Regions from separate parts of the Mesobacillus sp. LC4 genome, predicted to be linked through region 2. Evidence: riboswitches for the same ligand, from Rfam matches in the RefSeq annotation. Region 2 holds a riboswitch; the other holds the start of a gene.
The links. A riboswitch is a leader RNA that binds a small molecule or an ion and turns the genes downstream of it on or off. The one in region 2 is predicted to bind thiamine pyrophosphate.
Positions count from the first base shown of each region.

Region 1: another riboswitch for thiamine pyrophosphate. It lies ahead of tenA (thiaminase II); the one in region 2 lies ahead of tenA (thiaminase II).

Region 1 covers NZ_JBGCUB010000001.1:1,248,534-1,252,232, reverse strand. The annotation lists gene AB5I83_RS06410 (hypothetical protein) at 861-1,295, shown strand; TPP riboswitch at 1,392-1,495, shown strand; gene tenA (thiaminase II) at 1,595-2,284, shown strand; gene AB5I83_RS06400 (aminoglycoside adenylyltransferase domain-containing protein) at 2,476-3,276, shown strand; gene AB5I83_RS06395 (GNAT family N-acetyltransferase) at 3,384-3,699, opposite strand, start outside.
Region 2 covers NZ_JBGCUB010000002.1:711,584-715,282, forward strand. The annotation lists gene AB5I83_RS09780 (ABC transporter ATP-binding protein) at 1-789, opposite strand, end outside; gene AB5I83_RS09785 (ECF transporter S component) at 804-1,385, opposite strand; gene tenA (thiaminase II) at 1,413-2,102, opposite strand; TPP riboswitch at 2,226-2,334, opposite strand; gene trxB (thioredoxin-disulfide reductase) at 2,680-3,630, shown strand.

The DNA of each region.
Region 1 (3,699 bases), on a different contig from region 2:
GAAGCAAAGGATGCGACAGTCACGTATCCTTTGCTTCTTTTTAATGGGAAAAAATTATTAATGTAAGGTAGAATAACTTTATCTTATTTTGGGTTTACGAGAAAAGCTATAGGAAGCTTGTCATAAAGCCTTAAATTCCTTTTTTTGTACCCTTAATGAACCATAGGACTTATACTAAAATAAATATTTAGAAGATATGTTTTTTTATACAACAAAAGAGCGATTTTTTTAACAATAAAACCTATGAACAAATTCGGTATATTCCGCCAATGTCCATATCTTTTAATTTCTGGTTCATTAAAATTTTGTTTCTGTTCGGGGATTATTATGTTTAATCGAGGTGCATACGGGATTCTTAATCCATTTTATTAGCCTGAATCTATCAATTGCTGCATGTCGAAGAATGGGCAAACGAGGAGCTTCGATAGGGGGTATATACTATGACAGCTCATGCAAAAGGTGAAATTTCCGAGGTGAAAAATGCTTCAATTTAAAGACGAGTTTGAAAGAAAAGAAAGAAATTATAAGAAATACCTTTTTTTGTTTGTTATTACTGTTTTAATCCATACATTTATTGATTTTTTCGACTTGGGTATTGAAAATGTTTCTAAATTGCGTGTAGTTATCAGCTTATTATTTTATGGTGTGATCCTTTACTATGCACTGCGCAGGAAGATATGAGCAGAGGTAATGATCAAATTTTTCGTCTGGGTAAATATCATATTACTTATTATCATAATCACTGTTACTGTACTTGGATTTTAGTTCATAAAAGAGATGAACATAAAAAGGTTTCATGAGGTTTCGAAGCTGGTTAGTAAAATTCATAATTCCATTCATCCATTTTAGGAAGTGAAAAGGTGTTTGTTTATTATTTAATGCTCTTTATAGGAACTTTGTTAGTAATCATCGCATTATTTGGTTTTATTGGAATGTTTCGCGAGAAAGCCTACCCTGTATTAAAAATAGGGAAAATCATTTTAAGTCTTATAATGGGTGTTTTAATTCTGACGATTACTATTCCAAGTCTAAAATATGTTGTGATGAAGGAATATGATATCGTCAGTGGAGAATGTGTAATTGAAATAGATTCAGCAGGTCGTTCTTCATTAGCGGACTTTAAAATGCTGAATTCAGAAGAAATCTTTATATTCAGTGATATACCTGACCTTGATGCCTATGGAAGGTCAGTCCCTTATTATTGTGAGGTTACAGTCACAAAAGATCATATGGTTGAAATTGGGTATAAAATTTATGATGTCAAAACAAGAAAGTTAATTTTAACAAGTGAATAGGATTTCACAAATGCCTGAGTGATCTCTGGAATTACTGATCAATGAATTGTTTGACTTTTATGTAAATCAAAGGTAGAGTAATAGTGAATTTAATAGGAAGACCACTAGGGGAGCCATTTTATGGCTGAGACAGGAAGGATCCTGGACCCTTTGAACCTGATCTAGTTCATACTAGCGTAGGAAAGTGGAGTCTGTGCTGGGTAAATATCTATTATTCTGCCGCTCCATTTTTGGAGCGGTTTTTTTGTTGGATCGCTCCATTTAATGTCTTCCTAAAATAACTGATAGGAGGAATATTTATGAGTTTTTCAGCAGAATTGAGAAGAGAAGCAGCACCTATTTTTAATGCCATTTTTGAGCACCCTTTTGTAAAAGGGATTGCCAATGGAGATCTTATGCCCGAACAGTTGGTCCATTATGTTAAGCAGGATTTTGAATATTTGAGTTCTTTTATCCAGATCTACGGAATGGCCATTTCAAAATGTGAGACACGTGAAGATATGGAGATGTTCAATAAACAGATTTCCTTTATTTTGCACAGCGAAGTACACCCTCATAATAACTTTTGCCAGAATGCGGGAGTTTCTTATGATGAGTTACAGGGATATTCTTTAGCACCAGCTGCACATCAGTATATCCGGCATATGAAGAGCGTTGCCCATGAAGGAACATTGGGAGAGATTTTAGCTGTGCTATTGCCTTGCCCATGGACCTATTGGGAAATAGGAAAAAAGTTATTAAATGAAAAAAAGCCAGACAGTATGCATCCTTTCTATGAATGGATTCATTTTTACGGTGACCGCACCGATACGATTACTGAAAAATTCTGCGCTCGTCTGGATGAACTAGCAGAAGAAGCCTCTGAAAAAGAAAAAGAAAAAATGAGGGACCATTTTCTGCTTAGCTGCCAGCTTGAATATATGTTCTGGGACATGGCTTATAAACTGGAAGAATGGCCTGTCCCAATGGAATTAGTGACGGAAGGATAAAATTGAACAAGATGATACGGTGATCGTGTTAAAGGTGAAGATTGAAGACAAGGATTTAGGAAAGTAAGGGTTGTCCAATCAAGAGGTGCTTTTATCGAAGGAGGATAAAGGCACTTTTTGTTGAATTTTAAACAAGGAAAATAAATTTAATTCAACTTTACTAAAGTTTTTTTAAAAAAGGGGTTCTGTAAGTGGTAATTCCTGAAGTTGTCGATAAAGTCATAAAAGATTATATTAACCTATTAAATGAACATCTACCTGGCACCCTCGAAGGATTATATATACATGGTTCCATTGCTTTAGATGCCTACGTTGAAGGTTCTAGTGACATTGACTTTATCACGTTAACAAATCGCCGGTTAACAGTGCAAGATACAGAAGCTTTGTCTCATATTCATAGAACAATTGAGAACAAATATAATAAGCTAGAAATGGATGGAGTATATGCTCTTCGTGAGGATATGGGGAAACTAACCAATAACAATATTGAATTTCCGTACTATAACAATGGCGAACTGGCATTCGGCGATTATTTTAATTTCAATCCGATAACCTGGTGGGTTTTAAGGGAGAAAGGAATAAAGATTTTAGGACCAGAAATAGAGGGATTTCAGCTAGATATTCAGCCTCAAGTACTCACATCTTATGTACTTGAAAACATGAATTCCTACTGGAGAAATAGAGTTCAAATGGCAGAAGCATCTTTTGAACAGTTGATCCAGCTGCCGACACAACAAATTGATTTTGAAATAGAATGGACCGTTCTCGGCTTACTCCGTCAATTTTACACGATTAAGGAAAACGATATCGTTTCCAAGCTGGCCGCTGGTGAATATGGACTTACTCAGCTTCCAGTGGAATGGCATAATATTATCAAAGAAGCTATGAATATACGTAAAGGTGAAAAAGATAAGATTTTCAACTCAGAAAGGGATCGATTGGATCATGCTATAAGGTTCTCAAAATATCTCATTAATCAATGTAATGAATAGTGGAAAACAATCTCCATAAATGTGATACAAATAAAATTCACTCAAAAAAATCAGTCCAATTATTAGGACTGATTTTTTTGAAAGTTTAAACGCACCGAAATAATATCTTAAATTCCAGACTGCTTCTCATAATTCCTTAAAAGCATTCCATTTGCTTTTATCATGCCGAGCTTTTCGTAATAGGGGACTAAGTCATCGTCACAACACAAGTCAATCATATATATTTCAGCAAGTTCTGCCATCATTCGATGGACAAGTTCCTTGCCGATTCCTCTGTTTTTGTACTCAGGCAGCACTTCAAGGAAGGGGATATAGGCAGATAAAACTCCATCACTGACTGCTGTGATGAACCCAACAACTCGATCAGTATCTTTATCGATGGCTAAAACCACTGTGCTACTGTTCTTCAACAATTTTAGATGA
Region 2 (3,699 bases):
TTCTAAAAATACTTCCTTCTTAAGTTGGAAATCTGGCTTGCTTGAAACGGATGAAGGTGCTCTGTACTGATCCCATACTCCCGGGAACCAGATTCCATTTTTCGAAAATTCATTTCTGCAGGAAACAAAAACGGACTCGGGGTTGCCATCGGCAATAATGGTTCCTGCTGCATCAAACACAATGATCCGGTCAATAAAGTCGATAACGTGTTCAATCTTATGCTCTACGATAATCACTGTCTTATCAGTGGATATGTTTTTTACCGTTTCCCAGATCATCTCTGTCCCTTCTGGATCGAGCATCGCGGTAGGCTCGTCAAAGAACAGGACCTCTGGATCAAGGGCAAGAACAGATGCAATGGCCAACCGCTGTTTCATACCACCGGAAAAGGTATTGATCCTGGAATGGTGGTCCTTAAGATCAAGACCTACAAGCGACAAAAGTTCGTCAATCCTTTTGGGCATTTGTTCTCTGGGGACATTCAGGTTTTCCAATACAAAAGCAATTTCCTCATCCGCATATGGCATACAAAACTGGGTGTCTGGATCCTGGAAGACAAACCCCCAGGATTCAGGATGAATACTGCTTTCGAATTTAATCGGCACATCAACGGAATTTGGGATCAGCCCCGAAAGTGCCTGTAACAGAGTCGACTTGCCACATCCTGAAGGACCAAGCAGGAGCACTTTTTCTCCTTTTTTAAATGATATGGATAGGTCCTTGAAGAGAAGGTCTTTCGTGCCAGGAAACTTCAATCTCAGCTTTTTAAATGAAGATATTATTGGCATCCAATCACCCCTGTTTATTGGTTCAAAGAATCAAAGTCATCTTGAGAAGCTGGTCTAAGGATATTTGCAACTCCTGTCCGCTCCAGCGCTTTTGCAATCCCCAGTGCCAGCAGGCCGGAGAATAGAATGGACCCTGCAGTCCTCATGGCAATTAATAATGCAAGGTTCCACGCGGCCAGGTCTTCGATATACCCTTTGTAAAAGTCCATCATCAGTGAGCCTGCGCATGCTGCAATACTGGCAAGGCTGACAACAATCACTCCAGAACGTTTATAGCCAAAAGCCATCAAAACCAGCTCCGCAAACAATCCCTGGACAAAGCCGTAGATCAATACCTCAAGTCCAAATTCAGAACCCATCAGGAATTCCCCGGATGAAGCGGCTACCTCGGCCAGAAGAGCAACGCCAGGTTTTCGGATAACCAGGAAAGCGACTATTGCAGCGATGAACCACATTCCATAGATGAATTGATCTAGATGGAGCCCTAGCGGCTTGAGCGCGTAGTATAGTGGCCCCCAAATTTTATAGATAATCCCGAACGCAATTGAAATAACGACAGTAACTAAAATATCTGTCAGTTTTAATCCTTTTGACATTTTTCATCTCCCCTTCTGTTCTCCAGCTTACTGGACGATTGTTTTTTCGTTGTTTACCGACCAGCCTTCAAGTGTCCAGGCCATTTCCCAGAACCTAAGCTCGTAATGGCTGCTGTAGATAAAATGCTGCTTCATTCTTTCTCTTTCTTTATCGGAAGCACTTTCGGCAATGGCATCAAGGAGGGTGAGCTGCTCGTTTACAAGCTCGCTGAACCAATCGCTTCCGTACGCAGCGATCCATTCCTGGTAAATAGGAGTTGCAGGTGATGCATGCTTCAGCTGTTCTCCAATTTCGTAATAAATCCAGTAGCAGGGAAGGATGGCGGCAATGATTTCCCCAAGGCTGCCGGAAGCAGCTACACGGTAAAGATGGGAGGTATACGCATAGGCTGTAGGCGCCGGGCTGAAGTTTTCAAGTTCTTCCTTAGTGACACCGAGCTGACCTATGAATTGTTCATGCAAGCCAAGCTCAGCCTGGTATGTACCCTGCGCATGGGCCGCCATTTTTGCTGTGGTTGATAATTCCTCGGCTCTTGATGCGGCAATGGCCTGGATGCGGGCAAAATGGGAAAGGTAGTAAGAATCCTGCAAGACATAATAACGGAAGTTTTCAAGCGGTAAAGCTCCCTTTGCGATTCCTTGCACGAATGGATGGTCCAAGTTTGCTTCCCAAATTTCCCTTGCTTCTTGACGGATCAACTGTGTAAAAGTAGACATAACAACCTCCTGATAAGTAATTTTTCAACATCCTTATGGTGAAGAATGCTGTTTTTTTCCAATAAAAAAGCCACTTTCTGCAGGCAGAAAGTGGCTGTATTGGCAGCAAGATAAAAGCATGATGCTCCAGATACTCCACTTCCCTACGCTGGTATGATCCAGATCAGGTTCAAAGGGTCTTAAAGTTTCACTTTAATCTCAGCCTTAACGAAAGGCTCCCCTAGCGGTAAAACAATTCTATTATTAATCTTATTTTCTGTAAATTATCATATCATCCTTCACAAAATTGTCAATATTGAAGCTGGCATCAAAATTCACAAATAAGGTCTTGCATAACAAGAAGGGATGATTCGTTGGATTTTTGGGTAGAAGTTTGTACTATTTAGCAATAAGACGTGATTTATGAATTTTGTATACATTAAAGGGTATAAGAAGAAGTGTATGTCAATTCCGTGAACTTAAGCATATTTTTGGACTATGGTACAGTTGTTTTATAGGATATGTTTAGGCAGGAAATACTAATTATGGTATGAAACCGAAATTTAACGGATTATGATATTCAAAGGAGTTGTACACCATGTCAGAAGAGAAAATTTATGACGTCATTATCATCGGAGCTGGACCAGCTGGGATGACGGCTGCTGTTTATACATCACGTGCGAACTTGTCTACATTGATGCTAGAGCGCGGGGTGCCAGGCGGACAAATGGCCAATACAGAAGAAGTGGAAAACTACCCGGGATTTGACCACATTCTTGGACCTGAGCTTTCGACGAAAATGTTCGACCACGCGAAAAAGTTCGGTGCGGAATATGCTTACGGCGATGTAAAAGAAGTCATCGACGGCAAAGAATATAAAACAATCAAGGCTGGCAACAAGGAATACAAAGCGCGCTCCATCATCATCTCTGCAGGAGCGGAGTACAAAAAGCTTGGCGTTCCTGGCGAGCAGGAGTTAGGCGGCCGCGGTGTATCTTACTGTGCGGTTTGTGATGGCGCATTTTTCAAAAATAAAGAACTTGTTGTGGTCGGCGGCGGAGACTCAGCGGTAGAAGAAGGCGTGTACTTGACTCGCTTCGCTTCAAAAGTGACAATCGTTCACCGCCGTGACGAGCTTCGTGCCCAAAAAATCCTTCAGGACCGTGCATTTGCCAATGACAAGATTGATTTTATCTGGAATCATACAGTCAAGCAGATCAACGATAAAGATGGCAAGGTCGGCAGCGTAACCCTTGTTTCAACACAGGATGGCGCTGAGCAGGAATTCGCGGCAGATGGCGTGTTCATCTACATCGGAATGGTTCCTTTGACAAAGCCATTCGAAAGCCTCGGCATCACGAACAGCAATGGCTATATCGAAACGAACGAACAGATGGAAACGAAAGTGCCTGGAATCTTCGCGGCTGGCGACATTCGTGAAAAAACACTACGCCAGATCGTTACAGCTACAGGCGATGGCAGTATCGCGGCGCAAAACGCACAGCACTATGTAGAAGAATTGGTTGAAGAATTGAAAGCAAACGCATAATATAGACGCCAAACCCGCTGGATTACATCAGCGGGTTTTTTCCAAGCTTATGGTAAAAACAGCATGTCT